Linked DNA regions of Actinoplanes lobatus. The protein of the gene in region 1 interacts with the protein of each later gene in a pairwise test. Links are inferred from orthologs where the notes say so. Each region holds a gene or a part of one and is shown on either strand. Other genes may lie near its edges.

Region 1 (10,048 bases):
ACGGCCTAAGCTGGGGGTGATGGCCTACCTGGATCATGCGGCGACCACGCCGATGCTGCCTGCCGCGCTCGACGCCTATGTCGCCGCGGCGCGTGAGCTTGGAAACCCGTCTTCGCTGCATGCGGCGGGTCGTGGAGCCCGGCGCCTGGTCGAGGAGTCGCGGGAGCGGATCGCGGCGGCGCTGGGGGCCCGGCCGTCCGAGGTGATCTTCACGGGTGGCGGGACCGAGGCGGACAACCTCGCGGTCAAGGGGATCTTCTGGGCCCGGCGGGACGCCGATCAGCGCATGCGCCGCGTGGTGGCCTCGGCCGTCGAGCATCACGCCGTGCTGGACGCGGTCGACTGGCTGGGGCAGCACGAGGGCGCCAAGACGGCGCTGCAACCGGTGGACGCGGCCGGGCGGGTGGACGCGGAGGCGTTCGCCGAGCTGGTGCGGGCGCACGGCAGCGAGATCGCCGTGGTCAGCGTGCAGTGGGCGAACAACGAGGTCGGCACGGTGCAGCCGGTCGCGGCGCTGGCGGCGCTGGCCGCGGCCGCCGGGATCCCGTTCCACACCGACGCGGTGCAGGCGGTCGGGCAGGTGCCGGTGGACTTCGCGGCGAGCGGCGCCTCGGCGCTCACGCTCACCGGGCACAAGGTGGGCGGTCCGGTCGGTGTCGGCGCGCTGCTGCTGGGCCGGGACGTGACCTGCACGCCGTTGTTGCACGGCGGCGGCCAGGAGCGGGACGTGCGATCCGGGACCCTGGACACCCCGGGCGTGGTGGCGTTCGCCACTGCCGTGGAGGCCGCGGTCGCCAGCCGGGAGGAGCACGTCATCCGGGTGGCGGCGCTGCGTGACGACCTGGTGGAGCGGGTGTGCGCGGCGATCCCGGACGCGATCTACAACGGCGACCCGGCCGACCGGCTGCCGGGCAACGCCCACTTCTCCTTCCCGGGCTGCGAGGGCGACGCGCTGCTGCTGCTCCTGGACGCGCAGGGCATCTACTGCTCGACCGGTTCGGCGTGTTCGGCCGGCGTGGCCCAGCCCAGTCACGTGCTGCTGGCGATGGGCGCCGACGATCCGCGGGCCCGCTCGTCGCTGCGGTTCAGCCTGGGGCACGACAGCACGAAGGCGGATGTGGACGCGCTGCTCGCGGCGCTGCCGGGCGCGGTGGAACGCGCCCGCCGGGCGGGGGCCTGGAAGACGTCCAGATAGGCTGGGAACATGCGTGTTCTCGCAGCCATGTCGGGCGGTGTCGATTCGGCGGTCGCCGCCGCGCGCGCCCGTGACGCCGGCCATGATGTCACCGGCGTGCACCTCGCGCTCGCCCGTAACCCCCAGACGTTCCGGACCGGGGCGCGCGGCTGCTGCACCCTGGAGGACTCGCGGGATGCCCGCCGGGCCGCCGATGTGATCGGCATCCCGTTCTACGTGTGGGACATGGCCGAGGAGTTCCACGACAGCGTCGTCGACGACTTCGTGAACGAGTACGCGGCCGGCCGTACCCCGAATCCCTGCCTGCGCTGCAACGAGAAGATCAAGTTCGCGGCGGTGCTGGACCGGGCGGTGGCCCTGGGCTTCGACGCGGTGGTCACCGGCCACCACGCCCGCCTGGGCGCTGACGGCCTGCTGCGGCGCAGTGTCGACCTGGCCAAGGACCAGTCGTACGTGCTGGCCGTCCTGACCCGGGCCCAGCTCGACCGGGCGATCTTCCCGCTCGGCGACTCGACGAAGGAGCGGGTCCGGGCCGAGGCCGCCGAGCGTGGGCTGGCCGTGGCCGACAAGCCGGATTCGCACGACATCTGCTTCATCGCCGACGGTGACACCCGCGGGTTCCTGGAGGGCCGCCTCGGGTCGGCGCCCGGCGACATCGTGGACGGGCGCACCGGCGAGCGGCTGGGCACCCACAACGGGGCGTACGGGTTCACCATCGGCCAGCGCAAGGGCCTCGACCTGCGGGTTCCCGCCGCCGACGGCCGCCCGCGCTACGTGCTGTCGATCACCCCGGTGACCAACACGGTGACCGTCGGCCCGCGTGAGGATCTTGAGGTCGACGTGGTCACCGCCGATCGGCCGATCTGGCACGGCGCGGACACCCGGCTGGATTGCGAGGTTCAGCTGCGGGCGCACGGCGAGGTGGTCCCGGCTTCGGTGTCGGTCGCCTCCGATGCCCTGGTCGCTGCTTTGAAATCACCGGCGCGAGGCGTCGCCGCAGGTCAGGCGATCGTCGCCTACCAGCCGGATCCCGAGGGGGACATCGTGCTCGGCTCGGCGACGATCACGGCCGGTTCCCGGGTGTCGTCGCATGCCTGAGTTCCCCTGGGGCGCGGGTGCCGCCACCGGCATCGGCTCGCTGCCCGGCACCGACATCGCCGAGGCCCAGCGGATCGTGCTGGGTGAGCTGCCCGGCCTGCCGCACCTGCCCGAGCTGCCCGAGCGCGGCCCGGGCGCCGACATGATCGGCCGGACCGCCGGGTTCCTCGTCGAGCTGCCGGTGCAGGTCTACGCCGGCCGCTGGCAGATCGCCTCGCGGCCGGGCACGGACCTGCGGCGGACCGCGGATCTGCTGGAACGCGATCTGGACCAGCTCACCGAGCAGGCCGACGGATACTCCGGCCCGCTGAAGATCCAGGCCGCCGGGCCGTGGACCCTGGCCGCGAACCTGGACCTGCCGATCGGCGGGCGGATGCTGCGGGACCCGGGCGCGGTCCGGGATCTGACCGCCTCGCTGGCCGAGGGGCTGCGCCGGCACGTGGCCGACGTGCGCAAGCGGGTGCCCGGGGCGACCGTGCTGCTCCAGCTCGACGAGCCGTCGCTGCCCACCGTGCTGGCCGGGCAGGTGCCGACCGAGAGCGGGCTCAGCGCCTACCGGAAGGTGGACGGACCGGACGCCGCGTCGCGTCTGCGCACCGTGGTCGAGGCGGTCGACACCCCGGTGATCGTGCACTGCTGCGCGCCCGAGGTGCCGTTGCAGGTGATCCGGGACGCCCGGGCCGCCGCGGTCGCCTTCGACCTGTCGCTGTTCAAGGATCTGGACCCGCTCGGCGAGGCGATCGAGGCGGGGCTGGGGATCTTCGCCGGGGCGGCGCCGACCCGTGCGGTCGCCGGCCGCCGTCCGGAGTCGAAACAGATCGCCGACCGGGTGCGGACCCTCTGGCAGCGGCTCGGCTTCCCGGCCGCCCGGCTGCCCGGGCAGGTCGTGATCACCCCGGCCTGCGGGCTGGCCGGCGCGCCGATGGGCTACGCCCGCGCGTTGCTCAAGGCGTGTGCCGAGGCGGGCCGTCGGATCGCCGAGGTTTGATCGTATTTCTTAGACGGAGGTTCGGTTCAGTGGCTACCCCAGAGGCATCTTCCCGGCATGCCGAGCTGGCCGACGAGATCCGCGAGCACCAGCACCGCTATTACCAGCTCGACGCGCCGACGGTGTCGGACGCGGAGTTCGACCTGTTGCTGCGCGAGCTGGAGGCGCTGGAGGCGGAGTTCCCGGAGCTGCGCACCCCCGAGTCGCCGACCCAGACGGTCGGCGGTACGACGACCGGAGACTTCCCCAAGGTCGAGCACGCCGAGCGGATGATGTCGCTGGACAACGTGTTCAACCTCGACGAGCTGACGGCGTGGGCCGAGCGCGCGGTGCGGGACGCCGGCGGCCCGGTGCGGTTCCTGTGCGAACTCAAGATCGACGGTCTGGCGATCAACCTGACGTACGAGAAGGGTGTTCTGGTCCGCGCCGCCACCCGTGGCACCGGGCGGGTCGGCGACGACGTGACCCCCAACGTGCGGACCATCGGGGACATCCCGGAGCGGCTGACCGGTGACGACGTGCCCGGCCTGGTCGAGGTGCGCGGCGAGATCTACTTCCCGGCCGAGGCGTTCGCGGCGCTCAACGCGATGCTGGTGGAGCAGGGTAAACCGACGTACATGAATCCCCGTAACGCCGCTTCCGGCAGCCTGCGGCAGAAGGATCCACGGGTCACCGGGTCGCGCGGGCTCGGCATGGTGGTGCACGGGCTGGGCGCGCGGGAGGGGTTCCTCCCGGAGTCGCAGTCGGCGGCCTATGCGGCGATGAAGGCGTGGGGCCTGCCGGTCAGCGAGCGGTGGAAGCTGGTCGACGACCTGGCCGGGGTGCGCGAGTTCATCGAGTTCTACGGCAAGCACCGGCACGACGTCGAGCACGACATCGACGGTGTGGTGGTGAAGGTCGACGAGGTCGCCATCCAGGGGCGGCTCGGGTCGACCAGCCGCGCGCCCCGGTGGGCGATCGCTTTCAAGTACCCGCCGGAGGAGGTCACCACCAAGCTGCTCGACATCCGGGTCAATGTGGGCCGCACCGGCCGGGTCACGCCCCAGGCGGTGGTGGAACCGGTGGTGGTGGCCGGTTCGGAGGTCGAGTTCGCCACCCTGCACAACGCGCAGGAGGTGGCCCGCAAGGGCGTGCTGATCGGCGACACCGTGGTGCTGCGCAAGGCCGGTGACGTCATCCCGGAGATCCTCGGGCCGCTGCTGGAGCTGCGGCCGGCGGACGCGCGGGCGTTCGTGATGCCGACCGAGTGCCCCGACTGCGGGACGCCGCTGGCCCCGGCGAAAGAGGGTGACATCGACATCCGGTGCCCGAACTCGCGGTTCTGTGTGGGGCAGCGGCGGGAACGGCTGACCTACATCGGGCAGCGCAACGTTCTGGACATCGACGTGCTGGGGGAGAAGTCGGCGCGCGCGCTGATCGATTCGGGTGTGCTGTTCGACGAGGGCGATCTGTTCACGCTGACCGCAGACGACCTGCTCCGGGCGCCGTTCTTCGTGAAGAAGGACGGAACACTCGGGGCGAACGCGGAGAAGATGCTGCTGAGCCTGGCCGAGGCGAAGGGGCGGCCGCTCGCCCGGATCGTGCGGGCGCTCTCGATCCGGCATGTCGGGCCGACGGCGGCGGAGGCGCTCGCCCTGGAGTACCAGGCGATGGAGGCGATCGAGGAGATCGTCGCGCGGACGGCGGCGCTGCCCGAGGTCGAGGCGCTGGTGCCGGTGGTCGCGGAGGAGCCGGACGAGGCCGAGGGCGCGGAGAGCCCGGCGACGGCCGGGAAGGCGGTGGTCAAACGGACCGTCAAGGTCGTCGACCCGCTGGCCGAGGTGGACGGCGTCGGCCCGATCATCGCCGAGAGCCTGCGCGAGTGGTTCGCCGTCGACTGGCACCGGGAGATCGTCGGGAAGTGGCGGGCCGCGGGCGTGCGGATGGCCGACGAGCGGGTGGAGACCGGCCCCCGCACGCTGGACGGCGTGACCGTCGTGGTCACCGGCACCCTGGCCGGCTACACCCGCGACAAGGCGGCCGAGGAGATCACCACCCGGGGCGGCAAGGTGACCGGCTCGGTGTCGAAGAAGACCGGGTTCGTGGTGGTCGGCGACAACCCGGGCAGCAAGTACGACAAGGCGCTCGCCCTCAAGGTGCCGGTGCTCGACGAGGCGGGGTTCGGGGTCCTGCTGGCGGACGGTCCGGAGGCGGCCAGGGCGGTGGCCGAGACCACCCCGGAAGGGTGAATCCCGACGGATCGCACGTCTGAGAGCTATCCGACGGCTAACAACGTTTAGGCGCTTTCGGACAAAAAGCGCCATATGGATCTATGGTGTAGGCGATCGGTGATCGAGGCCATCGTGGAGGTCGCATGGATGCCGCTCGCCCACGGTTGGCCGGTCCGGACCACCGCCGTGCCGTGCTTGTCACCACCGTGCCGGCCGTGGTGGCCGCCGTCCCGTTGATCTGGGCGAGCGGCGGCCTGACACCGGCCTTCTGGACCATGGCGGTGCTGGCCGTTCTGGTGGACGTCCGGCCGTACGTGGTGCCCGGCCGCCGCGCCAGCTCGGTGATCCTGCCGTCGATCTGCTTCACCTTCGGCATCGCCCTCGCCTGGGGAGCGCTGCCGGCGGTGGCCGTGCAGACGGTGGCGGTGGCGGTGGCGGGCGCCCGGATGCGGCATTCGCCCCGGCGTACCCTGCACCTGACCGTGCAGCACGCTGCGGCGCTGCTCGCCGCGTCGGCCGTCGCCCACCTGGCGTCGCTGCGTGTCGACGACAGCCCGGGCTGGTGGGCGGCGGTGCTGATCTGCGTGGCCGCCGTCACCTGGATGCTCGCCCGGTACTCGGTGGCCGCCCTGGCCCGGGCGCTGACCTCGGACGTCCCGCCACGCCGGCGCCGCCGCGGCCACGCCGACCTGTTCGCCACCGCGGCCCTGCTGCTGCTCGGCCCGGTGGTGCTGGTCGCGGCCCGGGTCAGCCCGGCGCTGCTGCCGCTGGCCCTGCTGGCGCTGCACGCCGTGCACCGGATGGTCCGCTGGGCCGGCGAGTTCGAGCGGGCCACCCGCTTCGACCCGCTGACCGGCCTGCCCAACCGGCGTGGCCTCCAGGCCGCGATGGCCGAACGCGACCCGCACCGGCGCCGCGCCCTGCTCCTGATCGACCTGGACCGGTTCCGCACGGTCAACGACGCCCTCGGCCACGGCGCCGGGGACCGGCTGCTGACCCGGGTCGCCGACCGGCTGACCGCCGCGGTGCCCACCCACGACCTGGTGGTCCGGCTCGGCGGCGACGAGTTCGCGGTGCTCGCCACCCGGGTCGAGGACCCGGCCTCGGCCCGGCGCATCGCCCAGCACCTGACCGACGAGCTGAGCCGCCCGTTCCCGCTGGACGGCACCCCGGTCGAGCTGAGCGCCTCGATCGGGATAGCACTGCAATCCGGCCGCCGCGACGACAGCACCCTGCTGCGCGAGGCCGAGTCGGCCATGTACGAGGCGAAAGAGCGCGGTGACCAGGTCGCCGTGCACGGGCCGGACGTGGCCGAGCACACCCCCGACAAGCTCACCCTGGTCGCCGACCTGCGCACCGCGCTGCGCCGGGACCCGCCCGACGACGGGATAGTCCTCTACTACCAGCCGCAGGTCGCCATCGCGACCGGCGAGGTGGTCGGCGTGGAGGCGCTGCTGCGCTGGCGGCATCCGCGGCGCGGCACGGTCGGCCCGGAGGAGCTGCTCCGCGCGGCCGAGCCGACCCCGGTGATGCGGCTGCTCACCGCACGTGTGCTGGAGGAGGTGGTGGCCCAGCTCGCGGCCTGGCGGCGGGACCGTGTGCCGCTGCGGGCCGCGGTCAACGTCAGCGCCCGCGACCTGCACGCCGGGGACATCGCGGACCGGGTGGGCGCGCTGCTCGGCCGGTACGGCGTACCCGCTGATCTTCTGCAGTTGGAGATCACCGAGAGCGCGCTGATGGCCGACCCGCACCGGGTCCTGGAGACCACCACCCGGCTCAGCCGGATGGGCGTGGGCATCTCGCTGGACGACTTCGGCACCGGCTACTCGTCGTTGCAGCATCTTCGGCGGTTGCCACTCGCCGAGGTGAAGATCGATCGCTCGTTCGTGCTGGGCATGACCACCGACCGGGGCGACGCCGCGATCGTCCGCTCGGTGATCGGCCTGGCCGACTCGCTGGGGCTGCGCGCCGTCGCCGAGGGCGTGGAGGACGAGGCCACCTGGCGGATGCTCGCGGCCGCCGGCTGCCACATGGCGCAGGGCTGGTTCCACGCCCGTCCCATGCCGGCCGCCGATCTTGCCGCGTGGCGCCGGCGGTACCGCCCGGTCAAGCCCGGGAATCGCGGCGAAATAGACTCAGGCCCGGCAGTTAAACCGTCAAACGATGAGGGGGCAGGATGGCCGCCATCTCCCGCGAAGAGGTAGCGCACCTGGCGCGCCTGTCGCGGCTCGCCGTGACCGAAGAAGAGCTCGATCGATTCGCGGGGCAGCTCGACGTGATCCTGCAGTCGGTCGCGCGGGTCGGTGAGGTGGCCGCGGAGGACATCCCGCCGACCTCCCACTCGGTGCCGCTGACCAACGTGTACCGCGAGGACGTCCCCACGGCGAGCCTCACGCAGGACGCGGCGCTGTCCGGCGCTCCGGACGCGTACGAGAGCCGTTTCCGGGTGCCGCGCATCCTGGACGAGGAGGACTGATCGTGACCGACCTGACCAGGCTCTCCGCTTTTGATCTCGCTAAGTTGATCTCCACGAAGGAGGTCTCCGCCGTCGAGGTCGCCACCGCGCACCTCGACCGGATCGCCGCCGTCGACGACCGGGTGCACGCCTTCCTGCACGTCGACCGGGCCGGCGCCCTCGAAGCGGCCGCCGCCGTCGACCGCGGGGAGATCACCGGCCCGCTGGCCGGCGTGCCGATCGCCGTCAAGGACGTGGTGACCACCAAGGGCGTCCCGACCACCGCCGCCTCGAAGATCCTCGAAGGATGGAAGCCGCCGTACGACGCGACCATCGTCGAGCGGCTCAAGAAGGCCGGCATGCCGATCCTCGGCAAGACCAACATGGACGAGTTCGCGATGGGCTCCTCCACGGAGTACAGCGCGTACGGCCCGACCAACAACCCGTGGGACCTGGGCCGGATCCCGGGCGGCTCGGGTGGTGGCTCGGCCGCCGCGCTCGCCGCCTACGAGGCCCCGCTCGCGATCGGCACCGACACCGGCGGCTCGATCCGCCAGCCCGGCGCGGTCACCGGCACGGTGGGCGCGAAGCCCACCTACGGCGGCACCTCCCGGTACGGCCTGATCGCCTTCTCCTCCTCGCTGGACACGCCCGGCCCCTGCGCCCGGACCGTCGAGGACACCGCCCTGCTGCACGCGGTGATCGCCGGCCACGACCCGCGGGACTCCACCTCGATCCCGCAGCCGGTGCCGGACGTGGTGGCGGCCGCCCGCCTCGGCGCGACCGGTGACCTGACCGGGGTGAAGCTCGGCATCGTCAAGGAGTTCGCCGGCGACGGCTCCGAGCCCGGCGTGACCGCCGCGTTCCAGGAGTCACTTCAGAAGCTGGTCAAGCTGGGCGCCGAGGTCGTCGAGGTGTCCTGCCCGCACTTCGAGTACGCGCTGCCGGCCTACTACCTGATCGCCCCCAGCGAGTGCTCCTCCAACCTGGCCCGCTTCGACGGTGTCCGGTACGGTCTGCGCGCCGGCGACGACGGCAACCGCTCGCTCGAGGAGGTCATGTCGCTGACCCGGGAGGCCGGCTTCGGCCCCGAGGTGAAGCGCCGGATCATCATCGGCACCTACGCCCTGTCCAGCGGCTACTACGACGCCTACTACGGCCAGGCGCAGAAGGTCCGCACCCTGATCACCCGGGACTTCCAGTCCGCGTTCGAGAAGGTGGACGTGCTGGTCTCGCCGACCACCCCGTTCGTGGCGTTCCCGTTCGGATCCCGGACCTCCGACCCGTACCAGATGTACCTCGCCGACCTCTTCACGATCCCGACGAACCTGTACGGCGGACCGGCCATCTCGGTCCCGTGCGGGCTCTCCGAGGGCCTGCCGGTCGGCTTCCAGATCATGGCCCCGACGCTGGCCGACGACCGGATGTACCGGGTCGCCGCCGCGCTCGAATCCGCCGTCGGCACGTTCACCCCGCCGGCCCTGTGAGGAGGGAGCAGAGATGACCTACGAAGAGATCCTCACCCGGTACGAGCCGGTCATCGGCCTGGAGACCCACGTCGAGCTGGGCACCGCGACCAAGATGTTCTGCGGCTGCAAGACCGACTTCGGCGCCGAGCCGAACACCCAGGTCTGCCCGGTCTGCCTGGCCCTGCCCGGCGCGCTGCCGGTGATGAACCGGGCCGCCATCGAGGCGACCATCCGGATCGGCCTGGCGCTGAACTGTGACATCGCCGAGTGGTGCCGGATGGCCCGGAAGAACTACTTCTACCCGGACATGCCGAAGAACTTCCAGACCTCGCAGTACGACGAGCCGCTCTGCGTGGACGGCTACGTCGACGTCGTCGTGGACGGCGTCGAGTACCGCATCGGCATCGAGCGGGTGCACATCGAGGAGGACACCGGCAAGACGCTGCACGTCGGCGGCGCCACCGGCCGGATCCACGGCGCCACCGAGTCGCTGGTCGACTACAACCGGGCCGGCATCCCGCTCGTCGAGATCGTCACGAAGCCGGTGCCCGGCCTGGGCGGGCTCGCTCCCGAGATCGCCAAGGCGTACGTTGCCGAGCTGCGCGACATCGTCCGCTCGCTGGGCGTCTCCGA
Region 2 (10,360 bases), 2.8 Mb from region 1 along the record:
AGGCAGCCGACGGCTGTCCCGCATCATCACATCTGCACCACCCCGACCCCGCCGCGGGGCCGGACATGCGCCCGGGGAGGAATGCCGTGCCGCTCTCGGAGCACGAGCAGCGGCTGTTCGATCAGATCGAGCGGTCGCTTGCCGAGGACCCCAAGTTCGCCTCGGCTGTGCGGGCCAGCGACCCGCGTTTCCACGCACGGCGCCGGCTCCTCATCGCCGCGTTCGTGATCGTCCTTGGTTTGGCTCTGGTCGTCTACGGGACGGTCGACCAGAACACGCCGCTCGGCGTGGCAGGTTTCGTCGTCATGCTCGGTGCCGCTGCCTTCGCGATGCAGTCGAGGCGCCGCAGCCAGGCACCCGACCTGAAATCGGTCGGGGGCACGGCGACCCGCCGCACCCGCTCGAGCCGCAAGAGCGGCGGCTTCCTGGAGCGGCTCGAGGACCGGTGGCGCCAACGCCCGGAGGGGCATCGCTGACCCACCGAGCCGGCTGGCAAGCCGGCTCCGATGACCGGCGGCCGGACATCCGGCCGCCGTCGTCATACCCGCGTCCGTGCTCATCCGGGTCCGTGCTCATCCGGGTCCGTGCTCATCCGGGTCCGTGCTCATCCGGGTCCGTGCTCATCCGGGTCCGTGCTCATCCGGGTCCGTGCTCATCCGGGTCCGTGCTCATCCGGGTCCGTGCTCATCCGGGTCCGTGCTCATCCGGGCCTGCGCTCATCCGGGCCTGCGCTCATCCGGGCCTGCGCTCATCCGGGCCTGCGCTCATCCGGGCCTGCGCTCATCCGGGCCTGCGCTCATCCGGGCCTGCGCTCATCCGCGCCCGCGCTCATCCGGGCCCGCGCTCATCCGCGCCCGCGCTCATCCGGGCCGCGCACCGCTCGCGGAAGCGGCGGGCCGTTGATGCCGCAGGGCGGGCGTCGCCCGTGCCGGATTAGAGCTTTCGCCTTCAAGGACCCAGCGTTAGCTTCCGCCTCCTTTTCCGGTACGCATTACTTTGTCCCGCCGTATCAGGGCCGTCCCGTCCAGTCGGCGCGCTCCCTTTACCCGCTCGGGCCCGTGCCGCGCCCGCCGGGCGCAGATCGCTGGCCGGGCGGGCCCGGCCAGCCGCCGCCACCCCCGTCTGCCGCCGGTCACGGCCAGGCGACCGGCTCGCCGCCCTCGGCAACCGGTCACGCCAGGCGGGTGGTTGCGGTGGTGGTCGCCAGGCATCCGGGGCGTTGCTCCCGGCCGTCACGCCGGTCGCGCCGGGTGGGTGGTTGCGGTGGTGGTCGCCAGGCATCCGGGGCGTTGCTCCCGGCCGTCACGCCGGTCGCGCCGGGTGGGTGGTTGCGGTGGTGGTCGCCAGGCATCCGGGGCGTTGCTCCCGGCCGTCACGCCGGTCGCGCCGGGCGGGTGGTTGCGGTGGTGGTCGCCAGGCATCCGGGGCGTTGCTCCCGGCCGTCACGCCGGTCGCGCCGGGCGGGTGGTTGCGGTGGTGCTTGCCATGCACCCGGGGTGGTGCTTTAGGCCGTTGCGCCGGTTGCGCCAGGTAGGGCCCGCCGGAAGGCGCTCACCGTAGCCGTGATCTTGGGTATGTGCGGGTGCGTGGTACATCCGTGCTGTTCTGGAGCCTGTTTCTCGGTTGTGGGTGGCCGCGATGTCGAGTCGCGCATTCGGAGGGCTGCGGCGTCACCCCGAGTCACCGGCGATCTTGGGCGATGATGACTGTCGGGCCGATCTTGATTCCTGGTCGCTGTCCGGCGGTCAACCATCGCCCATGATCTATTTCCGCTGGAAGACATTGGGTTATCGGATACATCCGGGAGTCTTCTTCTTGGCTGCCTACGGCCGAATCCGCAATCCCTCGTCCAGCGGACGCGTCACCCTGAGCGATCTTGGTCGATTTATCACCGTCTCGGGTGACCAATCGTTCAAGATCGCAGAGCGTCGGCATGTAAAGCGGGCGAAACGGGCATCTGTTCCCCGCGAAAGCCCCATTTCCACCTAGCGCGGCGGATGGCGGCACCTTCGCCGATTCGCCCGACCAGGCGCTTGACGTCGAACCGCAAACGCCCAAGGAGAAGGACGTGGGCCTTGACCACGAAAGATCTCCAGAGGCGCCACTCGGAGTGAGTGGCGCCTCGCGGCTGTAGTGGATCTCAGCGTGCCCGGTTCAGCAGGCGGCGTGGGTTGAAGCGGGACAGGGTCTCGCCGAGGCTGGTCATCCGTTCGGCCGCCCGGGTGGACCACTCCGCCATGCCCAGACGCCAGCTGAGCAGCACCGACGGGGGCAGGAGGAGGGCGCGCACGCGGGTCCCGGTGGGGGCGCCCTCGGCCATGCCGGAGCGGACCCGGGTGAGGGCGACCGCGAGTTCGGCGCCCTGGAGGGGGAGCCGGGCGTAGCGGGCGCGTTCCTCGGCGGTGCCCAGCAGGGTCGCCGCCTCGGCCGGGTCGCCGGTGAGGGACGACTCGCGGATCAGCCGCTGGGCGGTGATCCGGGGCGTCTCGGTCGGGTCCACCGGCACCTGGTAGTCGATCATCGAGTCGATGAGTTCGTCCCAGGCGGCGTGGGCGTCCTCGCGGGCCCGGCCGGTTTCGCTGGTCACCGTGATGTCGGTGATCCCTTCACCGCCCTCGGCGGACAGGACCGCGGGTGCCGGTGACGGCACCGTGGCGGCGTGCCGCCGGCGGCGGACCAGGATCCGGCGCAGAGCCGGGAGCAGCAGCAACGCGATGATCAGTGCGATGCCACCGGCGATCAACAGGCCGGTCCAGGAGGTTTCGTCGGCGATCGGGCCGGCCGCGCCGGTCTGGTTGCCCTCGTTCTCCGCCCGGTTGAGGCGTTCGGCCGCACCGGGGCCCGCCGACGAGTTCGTGCCGGTCGCGCCGGGGCCGGTCGAGGTGGAGGCCGCCGGGGCGGGCCGGTCCACGTCGGGCGCCCACGCCGAGCGGGCCGATCCGGTGACCGAGGCGGACGGTGTGGCGTCGAACGGCACCCAGCCGAAGCCCTGGAAGTAGACCTCGGTCCAGGCGTGCGCGTTCCGGTTGGTGATCTCGTAGGTGTTGTTGCCGATCGCCTTGCCGCGGGTGAAACCGAACGCCACCCGGGCCGGGATGTCGGCGGCGCGGACCATCCACGCCATCGCGGCCGCGTACTGCTGGCAGTAGCCGGCCTTGTTGTTCAGGAACTCGGCGACCTCCGAGGCCTTCCCGGTCGACGGCACGGACAGGCTGTACTTGAAACCCTTCTCCTGGGAGAAGGAGTCGTAGATCGCCCGGACCTTGTCGTAGTCGTTGTCCTTGCCGGCGATCAGCGCCGCCACCTTGTCCTCGACCGTCGCGTCCGGTGGCCGGGCGGTGAACGCCATCAGCGGGTCACCGGGATCGAGCGAGTCCGACTGGCGCAGCGCGGCGGCGTTGAACGTGGGCCGCAGGTACGTGATGTCGTACTGCTGCTCCTTGGTGGTGGCCCGCCCGGAGAACAGCACCTGCTGACTCGGGTCGTACGCCCAGTTGCCTTTGAGGTCGCCCACCTGCAACGCGTAGCTGTAGAGGGGCGCCATGTTCTGCTGGAGCCGGTCGGTGACCTGCACCTGGGCTTGGTACTGCGTGTACCGCGCCGCGCTGGTGGCCGCCACCTGCCGCGGATCGGGCAGGCCCTTGCTCAGCGAGTCGCCCTTCGGGGTGTCGTGGGCGAAACCGTTCTCCGTCAGCACCTCGGCGACGCCGAACCGCAGGTAGAACGGCTCCGGCTCGTCGGTTCTCACCTGGAGCAGCTTGACCGTCTCGGAGTGGTTGAGCTGCCCGCTCAGCGACGCGAACAGGTTGATCCGGCCGCCGTTGCCGTTACCCGGGCCGGTACCGATGCCCGGGCCGCTCTGTGTGATCTGGGAGAGCAGGCCGCCGCTCACGGTGGGCACGGCCAGGGGCAGCACGACGGCCGCGAGTACGCCGACCACGCCGATCCGGCGCCCGGCGGCGGCCAGCGGGGACGGCTCCCAGACGTCCACGTCCCGTCCGTCGCCGGTGAACCGGCGGCCGAAGCGGCGCACCCGGTCCACGTTGTCGGCGACCAGCAGCCACATGTACCCGATGGCGCCGATCATGAACGGCACCGCGGGCACACTGTCCAGGTAGATCGCGACCGGGATGGAGTAGATGGCCAGCATCGGCAGGCCGGCCAGGGCGGGCCGGCGGAACACCGCGGTCAGCAGGTCGACCGCGATGGCCACGACGCCGACGCCGAGCACCGTGACGAACAGCAGGCCGTCCCGGTCGGGGACGGGCACGCCGTACGACCGGGTGTCCTCGCCGGCCTGGTGGATCAGATCCATCCAGTGGCCGAAGGTGTCCGGCTGCGGGATGAAGAACTCCCCGCCGCTGGGGAAGAGCCAGGTCAGCGACAGCACGAAGGCGGCCACCATGCTCGCGGTCTGCGCCCAGGTGGGGAACCGGAAGGTCCGGGTGGCCACCGCGGCACCCTGGATCAGCAGCACCGTGAGCAGGCACTGCATCAACCAGGTCCAGTCCTTGAAGATCGACGACAGCGGCGCCGCGGCGAGCAGCGTGGCCGCGGCCGCGACGAGTCCTAGGCGACGCCGGCCGGTCATCGGATCACCCCGCTGACCGTCTCGGCCATCGCCGCGCGGTACGCGAAGCCCTGCGAGCCCCGCGCCACCGTCGGCCAGAGCGCCGCCAGGGTGTCGCCGTGCGTCACCGGGACCGACCGCCAGCCGCCGCGGACCAGGGCGAGCGACGCGGCCGCGTGCTCCCGGTCGGCCTCCTGCCGTTCCCCGTCGGCCAGCGGCACCCAGGTGGAGCTGTCCAGCGCGAACCCGATGCAGGTGGCGCCGTTGCCGCGGAGCTGGCCGAGCAGGCCCGCCTCGGCGGTGGTGAGCGCGCCGAACAGGCCGATCACCAGGCCGCCGTCGTTGCGCCGCCGGACGTGCTCGACCAGGATCGAGATGTCGCCGTTCTGTTCCGCCTTCACGTCGGCCAGGGTGTCCAGGATCAGGCTCTCGCCGCCGGCCTCGGAGGCGTCGATGTCGGTGCCGGTGCCGGTGACCAGGCGCAGTTTGTAGCCGGCCTCGCGCAGGTGCACCGCGATGCTGGCGACCGCCGACACCGCCCACTCGAAGCTGGCCGTCGGCCCCTCGCCGCGGTGCGCGTAGACCCGGGTGTCCAGCACGATCGTGGCCCGGCTCTCCCAGGGCTGCTCCTCGCGGCGGACCATCAGCTCACCGGTGCGGGCGGTGGACCGCCAGTGCACCCGGCGCAGGTCGTCGCCGCGCCTGTACTCACGGGTGGCCGCGTCGTCCTCGCCGTGCACCGCCACCGAACGGGCACGGCTGTCGCCGGTGCCCGCGTACTCCCCGGCCAGGCGGACCCGGGGCAGCGCCACCACCTGCGGGATCACGGTGAGCCGGTCCACGCTGGGGAAGGACCGGGTCAGCTCGCACAGCCCGAACGGGTCGGTGAGCCGGACGATCAGCGGGCCGATCGGGTAGCGGCCGCGGATGTCGGCGCGCACCGTGTACGCCACCGAGCTGGCCTGGTGTGCCCCGAGCTTCTCCAGCACGACGCGGGGGCGGCTGCCCAGCGCGTACGGCAGGCGGTCCTCCAGGAGCATGGTGCCGGTGGGCAGGCGGGACAGGTTCTGCAGGCGCAGGACGACCCGCGCGCTCGACCCGACCGGGGCCCGCCCCGGCTCCAGCGACCGGGTGCAGGCCAGCTTGTAGCGGCTGCGGCCGACGTACCACGCGGCGAGCAGCGGGAGGGCGGCCAGCAGCACCGCCACCCGTAGCAGGTCACGCTCGCCGAGGATGAGCGCCGAGACCGCGGCGGCGATCGCCGCGGCCAGGAACGAGCGGCCGCGCGTGGTGAGCCCCCGCAGCGCCTCCCGCATCCTCAACGCCCCCGTGACTCGTACGACGCGCGCCCGTCACGGGTGTCGTAGGGATTGCGGGCGTGCGGCAGCGGCAGCCGGTGCACGATCTCGGAGACGATGGCGTCGGTGGTCCGCCGGTTGAGCTGGGCGTCCGCGGTCGGGATGATGCGGTGCGCGAGGACCGGCACGGCCAGCGCCTGGAGATCGTCGGGGAGCACGTAGTCACGGCCCTCCAGCGCGGCCACCGCCTTGGCGGTGCGCAGCAGCTGGAGCGTGGACCGGGGCGACGCGCCGAGCCGGATCTCCGGAGCCTCCCGGGTGGCGGTGACCAGGGCGATCGCGTACTGCTGGACGGCGTCGGCGGCGTGCACCGCGCGGGCCGTCTCGATCAGCCGGCGGACCATTGCGGCGTCCGCCACGGCCCGCAGGTCGTTGAGCGGGTCGTGGTCGCCGTGGGCGCTGAGCATCGCCAGCTCGGCCCGCGGGTCGGGGTAGCCCATCGCGATCCGGGCGGTGAACCGGTCGCGCTGCGCCTCGGGGAGGGGGTAGGTGCCCTCCATCTCGATCGGGTTCTGCGTCGCGACCACCATGAACGGCGCCTGGAGCTCGTAGGTGGTGCCGTCGACGGTGACCTGCCGCTCCTCCATGCACTCCAGGAGGGCGGACTGGGTCTTCGGCGAGGCCCGGTTGATCTCGTCGCCGACCACCAGGTTGGCGAAGACCGCGCCCGGCTTGAACTCGAAGTCCCGCGTCTCCTGGTTGTAGACGCTGACCCCGGTCACGTCGCTGGGCAGCAGGTCGGGCGTGAACTGGATGCGCCGCACCGAACAGTCGATCGAGCGGGCCAGGGCCTTGGCGAGCTTGGTCTTGCCGACGCCCGGCACGTCCTCGATCAGCAGGTGGCCCTCGGCGATCAGGACCGCGAGTGCCAGTCGGACCGTCGCGCTCTTGCCCTCGATGACCTGTTCGATGTTGGCCATGATGGCTTGCGTCGCGACGCGGAACTCGGCGCTCGTCAGCGGGCCTGACGGCTCACCCCAGGTCGGCGTTGTCACGGGCCTCCTCCAAATACGTGTCTACCCCCGTTAGGCGGAGATCACCCACCGTCAAGGGGCACCGTAAGGTCGCGGGCGCCCAGCGGCCGTGGGCCCCGGCGCTCGCCACCCGTCCCCACAGGTTATCCCCGTACAACCGCATCGCCGAAAGGCCTGATCGTGACCCTGTTGATATCGGTTTTCGGGGGATACCGGACGAACGCGTGTCATCCGCCGTCCCAGGCCGGTCGCCTGTGGACAGCCGGGAGTATTTCACGCGCCCGCCATACCGGTCGCCGTCCGTGACGGGGGAGGGGTATCATGCACGCATGGCTCGGTCTTTCCTGCTCCTTAGCCGGCCGTGCTGATCCGTTAGTCGGACCAGGCACGGCTACCCCTCCTGTGCGAGGGGCTTTTTTATGCCCTCTTTCCGAAAAAAGACGAGACGTAGACGAGATGGTGAAGATGAGCGAGACCGAGACCCCACCGTTCCGCTATACCGCCGCGATGGCCGGCGAGATCGAGCTGCGCTGGCAGGACCACTGGGCCGAGAAGGGTACGTTCCACGCGCCCAACCCGGCCGGTGAGCTGGCTGATCCCACGCACCCCCGAGCGGGTGCGCCCAAGCTGCACGTCCAGGACATGTTCCCGTACCCGTCCGGCGCCGGCCTGCACGTCGGCCACCCGCTGGGCTACATCGGCACCGACTGCTACACCCGCTACCAGCGGATGGCCGGCTTCAACGTGCTGCACCCGATGGGCTTCGACGCGTTCGGCCTGCCCGCCGAGCAGTACGCGGTGCAGACCGGCACCCACCCGGCGGTCACCACGGCGGCGAACGTCGAGCGGTACCGGCAGCAGCTGCGCCGGCTGGGTCTGGCGTACGACGACCGCCGCTCCTTCTCGACCACCGACCCGGAGTACTACCGCTGGACCCAGTGGATCTTCCTGCAGGTCTTCAACTCCTGGTTCGACCCGTCGGTGCAGAAGGCCCGCCCGATCAGCGAGCTGATCGCCGCGTACGAGGCCGGCGAGCGCGGCCCGGAGTGGGCCGGCCTGTCCGCGGCCGAGAAGCGCAAGGTCATCGACGGCCACCGCCTGGCGTACGTCTCCGAGGCCCCGGTCAACTGGTGCCCGGGCCTGGGCACCGTGCTGGCCAACGAGGAGGTCACCCCGGAGGGCCGCTCCGAGCGCGGCAACTTCCCGGTGTTCCAGCGCAGCCTGAAGCAGTGGATGATGCGGATCACCGCCTACGGTGACCGCCTGGTCGAGGACCTGGACACGCTGGACTGGCCGGAGCCGGTCAAGCTGATGCAGCGCAACTGGATCGGCCGGTCGCGTGGCGCCCACGTCGACTTCCCGGTCGAGGGCGGCGTCATCAAGGTCTTCACGACCCGCCCGGACACCCTGTTCGGCGCCACCTACATGGTGCTGGCCCCGGAGCACGAGCTGGTCGAGAAGATCACGCCCGCGGCCTGGCCGGACGGGACGCACGCGGTCTGGACGGGCGGTCACGAGAGCCCCGCGAAAGCGATCGCCGCCTATCAGAGAACCGCGGCCGCGAAGACCGACGAGGAGCGGACCGCCGACGGCAAGGTCAAGACCGGCGTCTTCACCGGCGCCTACGCGACCAACCCGGTCAACGGCGCCCAGGTCCCGGTCTTCATCGCCGACTACGTGCTGGCCGGTTACGGCACCGGCGCGATCATGGCGGTGCCCGGCCAGGACGAGCGGGACTGGGCCTTCGCCGAGGTCTTCGAACTGCCCATCATCCGTACGGTGAAGGCTCCTGAAGGTTTTGAAGGGGCTTTCACCGGCGACGGACCGGCGATCAACAGCGACTGGCTGGACGGCAAGGAGGTCGCCGAGGCCAAGGCCGCCATGATCGAGTGGCTGGAGGCGAACGGCAAGGGCCGTGGCGCCACCACCTACCGGCTGCGGGACTGGCTGTTCAGCCGGCAGCGCTACTGGGGCGAGCCGTTCCCGATCGTCTACGACGAGACCGGCCTGCCGATCGCGCTGCCCGAGTCGATGCTGCCGGTAATCCTGCCGGACACCGACGACTTCTCGCCGCGGACCTTCGACGCGGACGACGCGGACACCGAGCCGGAGACGCCGCTGTCCCGGATCAAGGAGTGGGTGCAGGTCGAGCTGGACCTGGGTGACGGCCCGAAGACCTACACCCGCGAGACCAACACGATGCCGCAGTGGGCCGGTTCCTGCTGGTACGAGCTGCGATACCTGGACCCGCACAACGACAAAGTGCTGGTCGACCCGGAGAACGAGGCCTACTGGATGGGCCCGCGCTCGGAAGGCGACGCGGGCGGTGTCGACCTGTACGTCGGCGGTGTCGAACATGCGGTTCTGCACCTGCTGTACGCGCGCTTCTGGCACAAGGTGCTGTTCGACCTGGGTCACGTCTCGTCGTTCGAGCCGTTCAAGAAGCTGTTCAACCAGGGCTACATCCAGGCGTACGCGTTCCGGGACGCCCGCGGGATGATCGTGCCGGCCGACGACGTGGTCGAGCGCGACGGCAAGTGGTACCTGGGCGAGCAGGAGGTGTACCGCGAGTACGGAAAGATGGGCAAGGGCCTGAAGAACGTCGTCACCCCCGACGACATGTGCGAGCAGTACGGCGCCGACACGTTCCGGGTGTACGAGATGGCGATGGGCCCGCTGGACGTGTCCCGCCCGTGGGAGACCCGCGCCGTCGTCGGCTCGCAGCGCTTCCTGCAGCGTGCCTGGCGTCTGGTGGTCGACGAGGAGACCGGCGCCGTCCGGGTGACCGGCGAGCCGCTGGACCCGAAGACCCGCAAGGTCCTGCACAAGGTCATCGCCGGCGTCCGCGAGGACATGGAGGAGCTGCGGTTCAACACCGCGATCGCCAAGCTGATCGAGCTGACGAACGCGCTGACCCCGCTGCCGGTCGCCTCCCGCGAGGCGGTCGAGCCGCTGGTGCTGATGCTGTCCCCGTTCGCCCCGCACATGGCCGAGGAGCTGTGGAGCAAGCTGGGCCACGACGGCTCGCTGGCGTACGCCGACTTCCCGGTCGCCGACCCGGCCCAGCTGGTCGCCGACGCGATCACCTACCCGGTGCAGGTCAACGGCAAGGTCCGCGGCCGCGTCGAGGTCTCCCCGGAGACCGGCGAGGACGAGGTCCGCGCCGCCGCGCTGGCCGCGGTCGCCGAGGCGCTGGGCGGCAAGGAGCCGAAGAAGGTCATCGTGGTCAAGGGACGCCTGGTCAGCGTCGTCGTCTGACCACTGGGTGGACACGGCCCGTCGCGGTACGCCGCGGCGGGCCGTCGCCTGTTTGGATGGGCGGTATGTCTGACGTTCTCGCCGTCGCCCCGCTCACCAGGCCCGTCGACGCGACCGTCCGGCCGCCCGGCTCCAAGAGCATCACCAACCGGGCGCTGCTCTGCGCGGCGCTCGCCGACGGCACGTCCACCCTCTCCGGG

Evidence for each region.
Region 2: the proteins of ligA (region 1) and leuS interact in binary tests that used the Escherichia coli proteins (3 or more experiments, as listed by UniProt). The link is inferred for Actinoplanes lobatus from one-to-one orthologs.

The regions. Positions count from the first base shown.
Region 1 is NZ_JACHNC010000001.1:1,111,197-1,121,244, reverse strand. The notes cover bases 2,878-5,893. They hold ligA (NAD-dependent DNA ligase LigA), read left to right. Parts: upstream 2,878-3,277; coding sequence 3,278-5,509; downstream 5,510-5,893. Other genes in these bases: BJ964_RS04875 (putative bifunctional diguanylate cyclase/phosphodiesterase), read left to right, coding at 5,635-5,893; BJ964_RS04885 (methionine synthase), read left to right, coding at 2,878-3,281. Also shown: BJ964_RS04895 (cysteine desulfurase family protein), read left to right, coding at 20-1,195; tRNA 2-thiouridine(34) synthase MnmA, read left to right, coding at 1,205-2,293; more of BJ964_RS04885, read left to right, coding at 2,286-2,877; more of BJ964_RS04875, read left to right, coding at 5,894-7,695; Asp-tRNA(Asn)/Glu-tRNA(Gln) amidotransferase subunit GatC, read left to right, coding at 7,668-7,967; Asp-tRNA(Asn)/Glu-tRNA(Gln) amidotransferase subunit GatA, read left to right, coding at 7,970-9,433; Asp-tRNA(Asn)/Glu-tRNA(Gln) amidotransferase subunit GatB, read left to right, coding at 9,447-10,048. UniProt on the Escherichia coli protein: DNA ligase that catalyzes the formation of phosphodiester linkages between 5'-phosphoryl and 3'-hydroxyl groups in double-stranded DNA using NAD as a coenzyme and as the energy source for the reaction.
Region 2 is NZ_JACHNC010000001.1:3,861,786-3,872,145, forward strand. The notes cover bases 7,033-10,360. They hold leuS (leucine--tRNA ligase), read left to right. Parts: upstream 7,033-7,358; coding sequence 7,359-10,160; downstream 10,161-10,360. Other genes in these bases: aroA (3-phosphoshikimate 1-carboxyvinyltransferase), read left to right, coding at 10,226-10,360. Outside these bases: BJ964_RS18165 (DUF3040 domain-containing protein), read left to right, coding at 87-476; BJ964_RS18170 (hypothetical protein), read right to left, coding at 1,172-1,351; BJ964_RS18175 (transglutaminase TgpA family protein), read right to left, coding at 2,141-4,591; BJ964_RS18180 (DUF58 domain-containing protein), read right to left, coding at 4,588-5,886; BJ964_RS18185 (AAA family ATPase), read right to left, coding at 5,889-6,923.